Regions from separate parts of the Rhodococcus sp. NPDC056743 genome, predicted to be linked through region 2. Evidence: riboswitches for the same ligand, from Rfam matches in the RefSeq annotation. Region 2 holds a riboswitch; the other holds the start of a gene.
What was found. A riboswitch is a leader RNA that binds a small molecule or an ion and turns the genes downstream of it on or off. The one in region 2 is predicted to bind S-adenosylmethionine.
Positions count from the first base shown of each region.

Region 1: linked by a shared signal. The riboswitch ahead of ACFRFQ_RS21835 (LLM class flavin-dependent oxidoreductase) and the one ahead of ACFRFQ_RS15940 (bifunctional o-acetylhomoserine/o-acetylserine sulfhydrylase) in region 2 are both predicted to bind S-adenosylmethionine.

Region 1 is NZ_JBHTZI010000009.1:220,531-228,480, reverse strand. Features, by position in the region: gene ACFRFQ_RS21845 (LLM class flavin-dependent oxidoreductase) at 1-281, opposite strand, end outside; gene ACFRFQ_RS21840 (NtaA/DmoA family FMN-dependent monooxygenase) at 397-1,764, opposite strand; gene ACFRFQ_RS21835 (LLM class flavin-dependent oxidoreductase) at 1,782-3,011, opposite strand; SAM riboswitch class IV at 3,099-3,212, opposite strand; gene ACFRFQ_RS21830 (MFS transporter) at 3,377-4,549, opposite strand; gene ACFRFQ_RS21825 (hypothetical protein) at 4,549-4,698, opposite strand; gene hisB (imidazoleglycerol-phosphate dehydratase HisB) at 4,695-5,309, opposite strand; gene ACFRFQ_RS21815 (histidinol-phosphate transaminase) at 5,306-6,442, opposite strand; gene hisD (histidinol dehydrogenase) at 6,439-7,761, opposite strand.
Region 2 is NZ_JBHTZI010000006.1:309,343-317,292, forward strand. Features, by position in the region: gene trpS (tryptophan--tRNA ligase) at 40-1,074, opposite strand; gene ACFRFQ_RS15915 (barstar family protein) at 1,101-1,595, opposite strand; gene ACFRFQ_RS15920 (ribonuclease domain-containing protein) at 1,595-2,113, opposite strand; gene ACFRFQ_RS15925 (exodeoxyribonuclease III) at 2,123-2,968, opposite strand; gene ACFRFQ_RS15930 (MFS transporter) at 2,994-4,133, opposite strand; gene ACFRFQ_RS15935 (NADP-dependent isocitrate dehydrogenase) at 4,334-5,557, opposite strand; SAM riboswitch class IV at 5,864-6,008, shown strand; gene ACFRFQ_RS15940 (bifunctional o-acetylhomoserine/o-acetylserine sulfhydrylase) at 6,152-7,447, shown strand; gene ACFRFQ_RS15945 (homoserine O-acetyltransferase) at 7,480-7,950, shown strand, end outside.

The DNA of each region.
Region 1 (7,950 bases), on a different contig from region 2:
TCCTCGGCGAGACGCAGTGGGTTCTCCCACCCCAGGGGCGTGACCGCTGTCCCCAACGAGATTCGTCGAGTGCGCTGCGATGCCGCAGCCATGACCGCTATCGGCGACGAGATTCCGAACTGCAGGTGCCGGTGCCGCAGCCACGCACTGTCGAATCCGAGCTTCTCCCCCAGCTCGATAATGTCGAGAGTCGACTCGTGACCGAGTTCGGGCCGATGCTCGTCGAAGAGACCGATCGTCAGAAAGCCCAACTTCTGCAGCGGTACCGAACGTGTGGGCATGAAATCTCCTCAGTCAACAAGACTCTGTGATCAAACAATGGTGCTCCGCATCGCTCGATAATTCAGCGCACCGGGCCCAGCCGTTGTTCGGCTGGGCCCGGTGCGGTCATCGATGTCAGCGAGCAGACGCCTTCTCTCGTTCCGCCGGAATCGCAAGACCGAGATTGTCCCGCAATGTCGTTCCTTCGTAATCGGCGCGCAGGGAACCACGATCTTGCAGGAGTGGCACTACCTCGTCCACGAACTCGTCCAAACCTGTCGGCACCACGTGCGATCCGATGATGAAGCCGTCCGAACCGTCGTTCTGGACAAACGAATCGATCTTCTCGGCCACTTGCTGCGCTGTCCCGACGATCGGGCCGCGTTCGAACTGATCGATCACAACCTCACGCAGGGTCAGCTTCTTGCTCTCCGCGACGGCGCGCAACCGCTCTACCGTCGCGAACCGGTCCTGGTGAATAAATGCTTTGCCTTGAATGATGGGAACTGCTTCGGGATCCGGCGCGATGTCGGGCAGCGGACCTTCGGGGTCATAGGCCGAGAGATCGCGGTTCCAGATCTGTTCGAGCAGAACCAGCGCAGTCTGGCCGGTCACCTGCTGGTTGCGAATGTCCCGATACTTCTCGATCGCGTCCGCCTCGGACGTCCCGAGGACAAAACTCGCAGACGGCAGAATCTTGATGTCACCCGGCTCGCGTCCCGCTGCGATGGCGCGTGTCTTGATGTCGCGGTAGAACTCCACGGCATCTGGTAGATCGCCGTAGGGCGAGAAGATCGCATCGGCGTTGCCGGCAGCAAAATCGCGCCCCTGTGGAGATACACCAGCCTGCAGGATGACCGGTCGGCCCTGGGGGCTCCGCGGCACCGTAAATGTTCCACTGACATCGAAATGTGATCCGTGGAAGGCGAATTCACCGGCATCGGGTCGAGCGAGGAATCGGCCGGAGTCCTTGTCCGCGACAATGTCGTCACTGTGCCACGAATCCCACAGTTCGCGGACGAGCGCGAGCGTCTCTTCCGCACGCTCGTATCGCTGCGAACGATCCAGGTATCCGCCGCGGCGGAAGTTCTGCCCCGTGAACGCGTCGAAGGACGTGACAACATTCCACGCCGCGCGGCCACCGGACAGCTGATCGAGTGTCGCGAATTGACGAGCCAATTCGTACGGTTCGTTGAACGTGGCGTTGATGGTGCCCGCCAGGCCCAGATGCTCCGTGACCGCAGCCAACGACGCTAGCACTGTGAACGTATCGGGCCTACCGATGATGTCCTGATCGAACACCTGCCCGGCGCGTTCGCGCAGTGCGAGGCCTTCTGCGAGAAAGAAGAAGTCGAACTTGCCCCGCTCCGCCGTCCGTGCTGTGTGTTCGAACGAATCGAATTCGATCTGGCTGCCCGCCTGCGGATCCCACCACACCGTGTGGTGGTTCACTCCGCCCAGGTAGGCACCCAGAATGACCTGCTTACGCTGCTGAGAACTCATGATCGGTTTCCTCTGGTTCAGGCAGCCGGAGTACCGGCGGCGTAGCGGTTGGGGACATTAGTGGGCAGTCCGAGCACGCCGCGAAGATTTTCCTGCGGATACTCGGTGCGGAACACGCCGCGGTTCTGCAACTCCGGGACCAGCCGGCCCGAGATTTCGTCGAGATCGTCCACCGCGACCCCGGGACGCAAACGGAACCCGTCGATTCCCTTCTCCTGCCACGCGATCAGGAGATCTGCCAAGGCCGACACCGATCCGGCAAAAATGTAGGCATCGGAACGGTATTCGTCGCCGGACAATGCATCCAGACGATCAAGGCGATCCTGCCCCGATTCGCCGTCCGCGTCGAGGAAGACGACGATGTCTGCGTACACACGCAGCGTCTCGCCCCGACGCCCAACACGTTCCTGCGCCGCGTTCACTTCACCGATGATCAATGCGACCTGCTCGGTGCCTGTTGGCGTCACGAAAACCAGATCAGCTGCCCGAGCGGCCAATTCGTAGGCAACGCTCTGGTGCGCCAACGCGGTGACGACAGGCTGCCCCTGCGGAGGTCGCGGCGTGATCGACGGTCCCCGAACGGACAGATACTTACCTTCGAAATCGATGGTGTGCACCTTGTCTCGATCGATGAAGCGCCGCTGCGCCACGTCACGGATCTCGGCGCCGTCCTCCCAGCTGTCCCAGAGGCGCCGCACGATATCAGCGGCCTCCGCCGATTCGTCGAACAGATCCCGCACGAAATCCGGAAGCACACCCGCGACGATCGACTCCCGGTCCTGCTCGCTGAGCTCCGGAATCGATCGTCGTCCGAACTGTCCGGACTCGAGTGCCGACGCCGAGACCTTCACCTGCCATCCCGCTCGACCACGTGAGGTGTAGTCCAGTGTTGCAACAGCTTTGGAGACGTGGAACGGTTCGGTATGCGTCGTCGTGACGGTCGGAACCAAACCGATGTTGCGAGTGACCGGCGCCAGCCTCGCGGCCACAAGGTGCGCGTCCAATCGGGCTCGAACCTTGTCGACGGCGTTGTCAACCGGCCCGAAGGGATGCGCAGTCGGCACGGAGAGGCTGTCTTCGATGGTCACGAAATCGAGCAGCCCACGCTCGGCGGTGGTCACCAGGGATGTCCAATACGACGCGCTGAACAACTCGCTCGGACGCGAGTGGGGTTCTCGCCACGCAGCGGGATGCCATCCGGCGCCGTCCAGCGCGACGGCTAGGTGGAGAGGGGAGGTTGACGTCATCAGGCGAAACTCCTGTTCGAGGACTACTCGGGAGCGCGCAGTATCGGCCGCGAAATCACCAGCACCTTCGCTGCTGGTTCGTGCCACGACTGCCGCTTGCGACACACACCGCGTGTGCCGCCAGGTGTGATTCCGGGGCACCCCATCGGCATGAAGGGTTGCCGTCCAGCTAGCCGGTCCTTGTTGCTGGAGCTCTGCACCTGTCGTCGAGGTTACGAATGTCCGGACAGGCCGGCAATCCAACCGGATCGCCACGTACTTCCGGAAAGCCGCCCTACCTCAGACGATCACAGGAAAAACAGTTTCATTCTCGACGATTCGAAAACAATCGCCCGCGCCCTGATCGACACGAGTCGCCGGTAACGCTACGCCCGTCCGGAAACCCGCGCCCCGATGACTCTGCCGCCCGCAGCAAGGGCTGGGATCAACGCGACGGCAGTTGCCGAGACGACAAACACCCACGTGTATCCCGCTGCCGAGGCCACAAATCCCAGTGCAATCGCGCCTATTCCAGTGCCGGCATCGTAGGCAATGTTCCAGATCGCGCTGGCCGATCCGATTCGTTTCGGCCCTGCCGCCGAGAAAGCCATGACCAGGGATTCATTCTGTACCGCACCGAATCCGAACCCGAAAAGCACTGCAGCACCGATCAAGACCACTGTCGCTCCGTTGTCGACACTCTGGGCGAACAGGAGGAGACCGACTGCTGCCGACACCAATGCCGGCGCGAGCATCTTGCCGCTACCGAACCGATCGGAGATCAATCCCGCCGAGTATCGACCCACCAACATGGACGCACTGGCCGTCGCCAGCACCACGCCGGCAATCGCGGCGCGATCCGAGATTGCGATGGGCAACAGTGAGGACAGGCCGCCGAACGACGCTGACACGCACGCGAGCGCGACCACGGGAACAAGAACCGTGAACACACTCACTCGCGCGGACGTGCCCGTGGGTTGAGCATGAAGTTTCGGCAACCGGCTTACGGCAATCACCGCGAGCGCCGGGACCACAGCACCCAGGATGAAGACCGGCGTCGCCGACCATCGTGCCGCTATCGCCAAACCCAGTGGCAAACCCGCCATTTGAGAGGCCGCAATCGCAATGCCCTGCGCGCCGGTAGCTCGGCCCAGGATCCGCCGGGGCGCCAATTCCGCAACCAGCGCGCCGCCTGCCACCGTGAGCAATCCGAATCCGATGCCGCGCACCGCCGACACGGACAACGCCGCAATCGAATCGGAAGAAATCAGCAGCACCAGCGACGGCGGCCCGAGCAACACGCACCCCGCAGCGAGCACGGGGCGATAGCCACGGGTCCGCAATAACCGCGGCACCAGCAGCTGCGTCAGCACAGTGGTCGCCATGAAGACGCCCGTCACGGCCCCGGCCAACGCGTCGGAACCACCGGACTGGGCCACCACCAGCGGAACAACCGGAAGCAGTAGGGACCAGCCACCAAAAGCGGCAGCCGCCATGACCAGGACACTGATCATGCCCGGGGTTCGGAGCAACCCCGGGGATGATGTGCGTTCGACCATCAGATGCGCAGCGCGCCCGCAACCGCCGCCAGAATTGCCAGTGCCAGAAGAATTCCCGACGCCAATTTGTTCACCTTGAACATCGAATACGCTCCGCCCACAGCGATTCCCGCACCGATGAACAGCAGATAGGTAAAGAGGACGCTCACAGGGTGCCCTTCGTCGACGGCACGCCACTCACGCGCGGATCCGGCTCGACTGCCTCACGCAGAGCGCGAGCAACAGCCTTGTACTCGGCCTCCGTGATGTGGTGCTGATCGCGTCCGTACAGAACCCGAACATGCAGCGCGATACGCGCATTGAGCGCGATCGACTCGAAGACGTGGCGATTGATCACAGCGTGGTACGGAACTCCGGGGTACCCGCCGATGACGGAATGCACCATGTAATCCGGTTCCCCGGTGTGCACGCAGTACGGCCGGCCGGACACGTCGACGGATGCGTGCGCGAGGGTTTCGTCCATCGGGATGAAGGAATCGCCGAAACGGCGAATGCCCTTCTTGTCTCCCAAAGCCTGACCCAACGCTTGACCGAGAACGATGGCGGTGTCCTCGACGGTGTGGTGAGCGTCGATCTCGACGTCACCCTTGGCCTGAACATTCAAGTCGAAGCTGGCGTGAGTTCCCAGAGCCGTGAGCATGTGGTCGAAGAACGGGACGCCGGTGGAGACGTCCACGATGCCGGTCCCGTCGAGGTTCAATTCGACGACGATGCTGGATTCCCGCGTCGTTCGTTCGATCCGCGCAATGCGATCGCTCATACCGTTTCTCCTGCGTTGGTGAGTTCTGTACCGGCGATCTCGTCACTGGCTTTGATGAACGCGTCGTTCTCGGCTTCGAGTCCGACAGTGGCCCGCAGATATCCGGGGATTCCGATGTCGCGGATGAGGACGCCGCGATCGAGGTAGGCCTGCCAAGCAGCGGCGCTGTCGGCGAACTGGCCGAACAAGATGAAGTTCGCGTCACTGGGAATCACCCGGAACCCGGAGTCCGCCAGCGCCTTCGACACTCGATCACGCTCAGCCGACAGTGCGTGCACGCTGGCGAGGGTCTCGTCGGCGTGACGCAGCGCTGCCCGCGCGGCAGCCTGGGTGACCACCGAGAGGTGATACGGCAAGCGCACCAACAACAGTGCGTCGATGAACGCGGGAGCGGCAGCAAGGTAACCGAGTCGGCCACCGGCAAACGCAAACGCCTTACTCATCGTGCGCGTGACCACGATCTTGGCCGGGAACTCGTCGATGAGCGTCATCGCACTCGGCGCAGCGGAGAACTCCGCGTATGCCTCGTCGACGATCACGATGCCCGGAGCGACCTCGAGGATGCGTCGTAGTTCCGCGATGCCGACGCTGTGTCCGGTCGGATTGTTGGGACTCGTGACGAAAACGACGTCCGGTCGACGCTCCGCGATTACGGTGACGGCAGCATCCACGTCGAGCGCGAAGTCGTCGCGGCGGAATACCTCTACCCACTCGGTGTCGGTGCCGTCGGCGATGATCGGGTGCATCGAGTACGACGGCACAAAGCCCATCGCGCTGCGTCCCGGACCGGCGAAGGCCTGAAGCAGTTGCTGCAGGATTTCGTTGGATCCGTTGGCGGCCCACAGATTGTCGACAGTGACCGGCACACCCGTCTGCTTCGACAGGTAGGCAGCCAGATCCGTCCGCAACGCCACAGCGTCACGGTCGGGATAGCGGTGCAGCTCCTTTGCGGCCTCACGAACGGATTCAGCGACGTCGTCGATGAGCGCCTGCGTCGGAGGGTGCGGGTTCTCATTGGTGTTGAGCTGAACGGGAACCGTCAACTGCGGAGCACCGTAGGCGGACTTGCCGCGCAGGTTCTCGCGAAGCGGGAGCGCGTCGACCGAAATCGACGCTCCGGGAACCGCACTCATCGCAGAGCCTCGAACCGCAGACGCACAGCCTCGCCGTGAGCGGGCAGATCCTCGGCATTGGCAAGCGTGATGACATGTCCGGCAACGTCTTTCAACGCCGATTCGGAGTAGTCGATCACGTGGATGCCACGCAGGAAGGTTTGCACACTCAGACCGGACGAGTGACGAGCACAGCCGGCCGTCGGCAGGACGTGGTTGGAGCCGGCACAGTAGTCGCCGAGACTGACCGGCGCCCACGGGCCGACAAAAACCGCTCCGGCGCTGGTGACCTGCGCTGCGACACCGGTTGCATCTTCGGTCTGGATCTCGAGGTGCTCGGCAGCATAGGCATTGACGACGCGCAGACCGGCTACGACGTCCGAGACCAGAACGGTTCCGGACTGACTTCCGGTCAGGGCGGTGTTGACGCGCTCGCGGTGCTTGGTGATCTCGAGCTGCGCGGCCAGCGCCGTGTCGACGGCGTCGGCCAATTCGACGCTGGTCGTAACGAGGACGCTGGCGGCCATCACGTCGTGCTCGGCCTGGCTGATGAGGTCGGCGGCAACGTGGACCGGGTCAGCGGTGTGGTCGGCGAGGATCGCGATCTCGGTGGGACCGGCTTCGGCGTCGATGCCGACCAGTCCGCGGCACAGACGCTTGGCGGCAGTGACGTAGATGTTGCCGGGGCCGGTGATGAGGTCTACCGGTACGAGCTCGGTTCCGTCGGTGTCGGTTCCGCCGTAGGTCAGGAGCGCAACGCCCTGGCCGCCGCCGACGGCCCACACCTCGTCTACTCCGAGCATGGCTGCTGCGGCAAGAATCGTGGGGTGAGGCAATCCGCCGAAATCAGCTTGCGGAGGCGAAGCCACTACGAGCGATCCGACGCCGGCAGTCTGGGCCGGGACGACGTTCATGACAACGCTCGACGGATACACGGCGTTGCCGCCGGGCACATAGAGGCCGACACGCTCGACCGGAACCCAACGCTCGGTGACCGTACCGCCAGGCACCACCTCGGTGACCGCGTCTTTGCGACGCTGGTCGGCGTGCACCTTGCGGGTGCGATCGATCGCGACTTCGAGGGCTTCCTTGACGGCCGGATCGAGTTCACGAAGTGCGCGCTCGAGCTCAGCTGCGGGCACCCGAACCGAACCGGGGCGAACGCCGTCGAACTTCTCACCGAACTCGAGAGCAGCTTCTGCGCCGCGATCGCGAACAGCCTCGACCATAGGGCGAACCTGATGCAGCACCGCATCCACATCCACTCCACCTCGCGGAAGCGCGGCACGAAGTTCGGCCGTGGATGGGGTACGACCACGCAGGTCGGTGCGGGCAAGCATGAGAGTTCCTCTCGTACGCAAACGGGGGACCTGGTTCTCGCGGAGAGAACACAGAACTGACGTCAATTATTCAGGATAGTCGCACCCTGTTATCCACCGGTCCACCTGCGGCGCTCAGCGGCCGCACACCGTCGCCGGCTGTGGCAGAGGTCACGGTCGACCGGCGTCAGCCGATCGAGCGATTTGCAC
Region 2 (7,950 bases):
TCGACCTGTTTCGTTCCAACCGGTTCACGATCCCCGAGATCAACCCTTGGGCGGCAGGAACCCGACCTTCTCGTACACGGTGGCAAGCGTGCGCGACGAGACCTCACGGGCCCGGTGCGCGCCGGCGGCAATGATGCGGTCCAACTCCGCCTCATCGGCAAGATAGCCGTCGACCTTGGCCTTGAGCGGAGTCACGAACTGCGCCAAGACGTCCGCGGTATCGGACTTGAGATCGCCGTAACCCTTGCCCTCGTAGCCCGCGACCAGAGTCTCGATCGGAACACCGGACAGAGCCGACTGAATGGTGAGCAGGTTGCTGACGCCAGGCTTGGCCTGCGGGTCGTAGCGGATCTCACGCTCGTTGTCGGTGACTGCCGACTTGATCTTCTTGGCCGACACCTTGGGATCGTCGAGCAGATTGATCAGACCAGCATCGCTCGCTGCCGACTTGCTCATCTTCGACGTCGGGTCCTGCAGGTCGTAGATCTTGGCAGTGCCCTTGATGATCTGCGGCTCCGGGACGACAAAGGCCTTGCCGTAGCGGCTGTTGAACCGTCCGGCCAGATCTCGTGCCAGTTCGAGGTGCTGACGCTGATCCTCACCTACCGGGACGCGCTGCGGGCGGTACAGCAAGATATCGGCAGCCATCAGAACCGGATACGTGAACAGTCCGACACTGGCGTTGTCACTGCCCTGTTTGGACGACTTGTCCTTGAATTGCGTCATCCGGCTGGCCTCACCGAAACCGGTGATGCAATTCAAGACCCAGGCAAGCTGAGCGTGCTCGGGAACCTGACTCTGGACGAAGATCGTTGCACGGTCTGGGTCGATCCCGATGGCAAGTAGCTGCGCCACGGCAACCTTGGTGCGCCGACGCAGTTCCTTGGGATCCTGGGTCACGGTGATGGCATGCAAGTCCGGGATGAAGTAGAAGGCATCGAAGTCGTCCTGCAACGGCACCCACTGCTGCAGTGCGCCCAGGTAGTTACCGAGGTGGAAGGAATCCGACGTCGGTTGGATACCGGACAGCACGCGAGGTTTTGCCGTGGGCTTCTGTTCTGCAGGGGTCGACATGCTTCCGATCTTTCCACGAGGGTGATTCAGTGGGTGTGTGTGGTGTCCGGGTAGCGGAGCACCGCAAGTTCCGCGGCAAAGGTTTCTTCGGAGTCCGAGTCGAATTGATACGCGGTGCCGAACACGGTGGGCGCCCATTCCTCGGCGTAGAAATCCATCGATTCCCGGAACCACGGCAACTGATCGGGTTCGCCGCGTAGCAAAAACTCAGCGTCTCGGACGAGAACGACGAACCCGGCGCCGAGGCCGAGTACATCGTCGAGATCACGCATGACGTCATCGAACGCGTCCTTGTTGCGGCCGAAGTGTGACGGAAACTGAAATGCTGCCGCAAATTCGTCGAAGACCTGCGCGACGGTCTGCAGGTGCGATCCGCGAACGACGCGAACAACAAGATCGCGCATCCGGAGATCCCTCGCCAACTCGTCCAGAAGCGCCGGCTCGCCGGACACAGCCACCGACGCGACGCCGGATTCCGGATCGAGCCACCGGTCGACACTGACAGCTCCGAGATCAGACATCAGCGGATCCTCGTAAAGGTCTCGTAGTGATCGAGGGTGTACCACGCGGAACCGTCGTTGCCGGTGACGATCCGCTCGGCATCACGGCCCTGACCGCTCTTCTTCGGATTGACATCCCACTCCTGGTAGACAACCCGGCCACCACCTGCCCCGACGGCCGGCAACCTGCCCTCGCTGTTGCGGAAGGTGACGCCGCCTTTGGTTCCCACCGCATTCGCGGAATCCGGCCACCGTCCGGCGTCGATTTCCACCAACGTCGCGAGTACCCGCGCCGGCGCATCGCTGCTCACTTGCTGGGCCGACGACTTCTGTGCCGACGAGGTCGGTTGGGCCGCCTTGGTGGTAGCGCCGGGCTTGACCTGGGTTGACGTCGCCGCCGAAGTCGACGTGCTCGAATTGGCCGAGCCCGCCGTCGCCGAACTGTCGGAGTCCTGAGAGGACAGCACCATCGCGAGCACGACCGCGAGCACGGCGACGACGACGGTGCCTAAGGCCTTGAGTGTCTTGGCACTGGGCATATCCGATGCCTACCGGTAGGAGACGGTGACGGGGGCGTGATCGGACCAACGCAAATCGTAGGATTCCGCGCGTTCGACGACGCCTACCTTGGCGCGCTCGGCAAATGCTCGGGTTGCCACCTGGTAATCGATGCGCCAGCCGGAATCGTTGTCGAATGCCTTACCCCGGTACGACCACCACGAGTACGGTCCCTCGACGCCCGGATGCAGCGTCCGGAACACGTCGACCCACGCGGACTCGTCTCCGAACAGAACGTCCATCCACTCCCGCTCGCTCGGCAGGAAGCCGGAAGACTTCTTGTTGCCCTTCCAGTTCTTCAAGTCTGCTTCGTTGTGGGCGATGTTCCAGTCACCACTGACCACCACGTGGCGCCCGGCCGACTCGGCAGCAGCGGCGGTGACCGCGAGATGAGCTGCGAATGAACTCATGAACCGTTCTTTCGCTTCTTGCTTCGGGGTCAGTGCCTCCCCCGTCGGCAGGTAGAGACTTGCCACCGTGAGGTCGGCAAAATCCGCTTCGATGTAGCGTCCCGCGTCCTGAAATTCTTCGTCACCGAAACCGATGCGAACGGCGTCGGCTTCGACGCGGGACAGGACGGCGACGCCGTTGCGTCCCTTGGCCGACGGCTCAGCCGAAACGAGGAACCAACCGTTCGACAGCGCAGGTTCGAGAGTCTCGTGCAACTGCTTGTCGGATGCTCGGGTTTCCTGCAGACAGATGAAATCCGCGTCGGTCTTCTCGAGCCATTCGGTCATGCCCTTGCGGGCTGCGGCTCGAATGCCGTTGACGTTCACCGACGTGATCGTGTGAGGCGCGAGAATATGAGAGTCAGCTGTTTGTGGCACGGCAAGCACCGTAGCCGATGGTGCCGACGTGTTCTCAGTTCGCGGCTCTACGCTGCAGGATCACTGCAACCACCAGGACGCCGAGGCCGGCGACGGCAAGGAGTGAGCCGACCGCAGCGGGCGCGGTGTAACCGAAGCCTGCGGCGATCACCACTCCACCGATCCAGGCTCCGAACGCATTCGCGATGTTGAGGGCGGCGTGATTGAGCGACGCGGCGAGGGTCTGGGCGTCCTCGGCCACGTCCATCAACCGGGTCTGAAGCCCCGGAACCATGGACGCGCCGGCCAAACCGATGAGGAAGACGAAGAGCAACGCCGTGTACGGGTTACGAACGGCGAGCACAAAGACCGCAAGGATGATCGCAAGCGACGCCATCGACGCGAACAGGCCCTTCATGAGCGCCCGATCCGCGAGAAAGCCACCGACGAAGTTGCCGGCCACCATGCCGAGGCCGTAGAGCATGAGCGCCAACGGAACAAACGACGCACCCAAGCCGGACACGTCCGTGAGCGTCGTGCTGATGTAGGTGTAAACGGCAAACATGCCACCGAATCCGACCATGCCCACTATCAGGGTCATCCACACCTGGATGCGGCCCAATGCCTTGAGTTCGGTGATCGGGTTGGTGATCGGCATAGCGTCGAGGCGCGGGATCCAGACAAGCAGCGACACCACAGTTGCGACACCGATCACCGCGACCAGCGCGAAGGCACTGCGCCAGCCCACGGTTTGCCCGAGCCACGCGGCCGCCGGCACACCGACGACATTGGCGACGGAGAGACCCATCATCACCATGGCAACAGCTTTGGCACGCTTACCCGGTTCGGCCAGGTGCGCCGCAACCAGGGCGGCAACACCGAAGTACGCACCGTGCGGCAACCCCGCGACGAATCGGGCGAGCATCAGCGTCGTGTACGACGGCGCGAACACCGACGCGGCATTGCCCACGGTGAACGCAATCATGAGAGCGATCAAGAGTGTGCGGCGCGGGATCCGAGCAGTCAGGGCCGCGATGAGCGGCGCACCCACGACAACGCCGAGCGCATACGCGGAGATGACGTGACCGGCGGTGGGCTCGGACACACCCAACCCGGTTGCCATCTCCGGTAGGAGACCCATCGCCACGAACTCGGTGGTGCCGATACCGAACCCGCCGAGCGCCAACGCGAGCATCGCCGGACCCCTGGTAGAACGGGCCCTGGATGTCGGGGCATCGAGGTGGGAAAGGGTTGACGACGTCACTGGTCAATTGTTGTCGCAGACTTGGTTGAACTTCCAAGTGAGAGCCGGTGAGTTCGCTCACGTGAGACCACGGACACACATGGGACGCCCGGAGTGCCCGGGCGTCCCATGTGAAAAGTGAAGCTGTGAAACTACTTCGCGGCCATGGCCTTCTGCAGGTTCACATCGAGCGCACCGAGGAATTCTTCGGTGGTCAGGTAACCCTGGTCGCCGCCGACCAGCATCGAGAGGTCCTTGGTCATCTGGCCGCTTTCGACGGTCTTGATGACAACGTCTTCGAGCTGCTGCGCGAAGCCGATGACCTCAGGGGTGCCGTCGAGCTTGCCACGGTGCTCGAGCCCACGGGTCCACGCGAAGATGGACGCGATCGGGTTGGTCGAGGTGGGCTTGCCCTGCTGGTGCTGACGGTAGTGACGCGTGACGGTGCCGTGAGCAGCCTCTGCCTCACAGGTCTTTCCGTCCGGTGTCAGCAGAACCGACGTCATGAGGCCGAGCGAGCCGAAGCCCTGAGCCACGGTGTCGGACTGGACGTCGCCGTCGTAGTTCTTGCATGCCCAGACGTAGCCGCCCTCCCACTTGAGTGCGGAAGCGACCATGTCGTCGATGAGGCGGTGCTCGTAGGTCAGACCTGCGGCATCGAACTCAGCCTTGAACTCGGTCTCGTAGACGTGCTGGAAGATGTCCTTGAAGGCACCGTCGTACGCCTTGAGAATGGTGTTCTTGGTGGACAGGTACACCGGGTAGTTCTGCTGCAGACCATAGGTGAGCGACGCGCGAGCGAAGTCACGAATGGAATCGTTGAAGTTGTACTGCCCCTGGACGATGCCGCCGTTCTCGGGGAAGTTGACCAGTTCGTGCTCGATCGGTGCGCTTCCGTCCTCAGGCGTGTAGGTGATCATCACCTTGCCGGGGCCGGGGACCTTGAAGTCTGTGGCGCGGTACTGGTCACCGAATGCGTGACGGCCGATGATGATCGGCTTGGTCCAGCCCGGGACGAGTCGCGGAACGTTCGAGATGATGATCGGTGCACGGAAGATCGTGCCGCCGAGAATGTTGCGGATCGTTCCGTTGGGGGAACGCCACATCTTCTTGAGACCGAATTCCTCGACACGAGCCTCATCCGGCGTGATGGTGGCGCACTTGACGCCCACGCCGTGCTTCTGGATCGCGTGTGCGGCGTCGATGGTGACCTGGTCATCCGTCTCGTCGCGGTACTCGATACCGAGGTCGTAGTACTCGAGGTTCACATCGAGGTACGGGTGGATCAACTTGTCTTTGATGAACTGCCAGATAATGCGTGTCATCTCGTCGCCGTCGAGTTCGACGACGGTGCCCTCAACCTTTATTTTGGACATGGGTGCTTCGCGTCCTCCTAGGAAGTTTCCCCTGGTTACACGGTTGCGGTCACACTTTGTGAGTGGGTCCGCGAACGGTTCGATTATCAAACCTAGACTGTGTGGACTGATCCCGGGAGATGAGTCCCAAACAAGACAAGCGTACTGCTAACCCTCGGGACCGCAACCGGCAGCCCCTCCTCCAAGTCACTACCGGCCGGTAACTTTTGCCTGCTAGTGGGCGCGCTCGCGTCGAATGGCGACTGGTGACACCGCACACTTCGACCCGCGTCATGCGTCGGCTTCACTCCCGGTAGAATTCAGCTCGGTCATGAGTACCAGCGTCAAGCCCCGGCTCGCTGGACGGCAACCCTCCAACCGCGGTGGGGTGCCCCGGGTGATGACCAGGTCGCCTCGAGGTGAAACTGCGCAGTTGCAGCTTCACCGGATTTCCAGGCGACAAGCGCGGGTCCGACAGGGACGGACCCCAGACCGGGCCGAGCCCCACGGAGGTTTTTCAGTATGTGTCGCACTTGTAGATAGACCCCAGCACGGGGCGGCGATCATTCGCCCCCGTCCGACAGCTATCCGTCAGACCACTGGAGTACACAAATCATGACCGACATCTCAGCTAACTGGTCCTTCGAGACCAAGCAGGTCCACGCCGGACAAACCGCAGACACCGCGACCAACGCACGCGCTCTGCCGATCTACCAGACAACCAGCTACGTCTTCGACAACACCGATCACGCTGCCGCGCTGTTCGGCCTGGCCGAGCCGGGCAACATCTACACGCGCATCATGAATCCGACGCAGGATGCCGTCGAGCAGCGCATCGCTGCACTCGAAGGTGGAGTCGCTGCACTCCTGCTGTCGTCGGGTCAGGCCGCCGAGACCCTCGCGATCCTGAACCTCGCCGAAGCCGGAGACCACATCGTCGCCTCGCCCTACCTCTACGGCGGCACCTACAACCTCCTGCATTACACGCTTCGCAAGCTCGGCATCGAAACCACCTTCGTCGAGGATCCGGACAACCTCGACCAGTGGGCAGCTGCCGTCCGCCCCAACACCAAAGCCTTCTTCGGCGAGACCATCGCCAACCCCAAGAACCACATCCTCGACATCCCCGGCATCAGCGCCCTCGCCCACGAGAACGGAATACCGCTGATCGTCGACAACACCGTCGCCACCCCCTACCTGCTCCGCCCTCTCGAACACGGCGCAGATATCGTCCTGCACTCCGCCACCAAATACCTCGGCGGGCACGGCACCGCTATCGCCGGCGTCATCGTCGACGGCGGAAGCTTCGACTGGACCCAGGGACGCCACACCAACTTCACCACCCCCGACCCGAGCTACAACGGCGTCACCTTCGCCGACCTCGGCGCGCCCGCCTACGCACTCAAAGCCCGCGTACAGCTCCTGCGCGACCTCGGCTCCGCCGTCGCGCCGTTCAACGCGTTCCTCATCGCCCAAGGCATCGAAACCTTGAGCCTGCGCATCGAACGCCACGTCGCCAACGCCAAGCAGGTGGCCGAATTCCTCGAAGGCCATCCCGCCGTGGCCTCCGTCTCCTACGCGGGACTCCCCTCCTCACCGTGGTACGAACGCGGAAAGCAACTGACCCCCAAGGGAACCGGCGCCATCGTCACCTTCGAGCTGCCCGGCGGTGTCGACGCAGGCAAGAAGTTCGTCAACGCCCTTACCCTGCACAGCCACGTCGCCAACATCGGTGACGTCCGCTCCCTCGTCATCCACCCCGCCTCCACCACCCACGCCCAACTCACTCCCGCGGAACAGCTCGCGGCCGGAGTCACGCCCGGACTCGTCCGCCTCGCCGTCGGAATCGAAGGCATCACCGATATCCTCGCCGACCTCGAAACCGGCCTCACCGCGGCGGCGGCATCTTGACCGTCAACGAAGCCCAGACAAAGGTCGCCGATATCCTGCCGCCGCCGGACGGCCGGGTCGGAACCGTCGACATCGGCTCACTCCAGCTCGAGAACGGCGCAGTGCTGCCGTCGGTATCGCTTGCGGTTCAACGGTGGGGCGAGCTGTCTCCGAACCGCGACAACGTCGTTCTGGTGGAGCATGCACTGACCGGAGACTCACACGTCACCGGCCCGGCATCAGACACCCAGCCCTCCCCCGGTTGGTGGAACGGGATGGTGGGCCCCGGCGAACCTGTCGACACCGGCGAATGGTGCGTCATTGCAACCAATGTTCTGGGCGGTTGTCGTGGTACCACCGGTCCGAGTTCGCTTGCCGAGGACGGCAAGCCGTGGGGTAGCCGGTTTCCGGGCATCTCCATTCGCGATCAGGTCGCAGCCGAAAAGAAGCTGATCGACCTGCTTGGTATCGATCGGCTTGCTTCAGTGGTCGGCGGCTCCATGGGCGGCATGCGGACCCTCGAA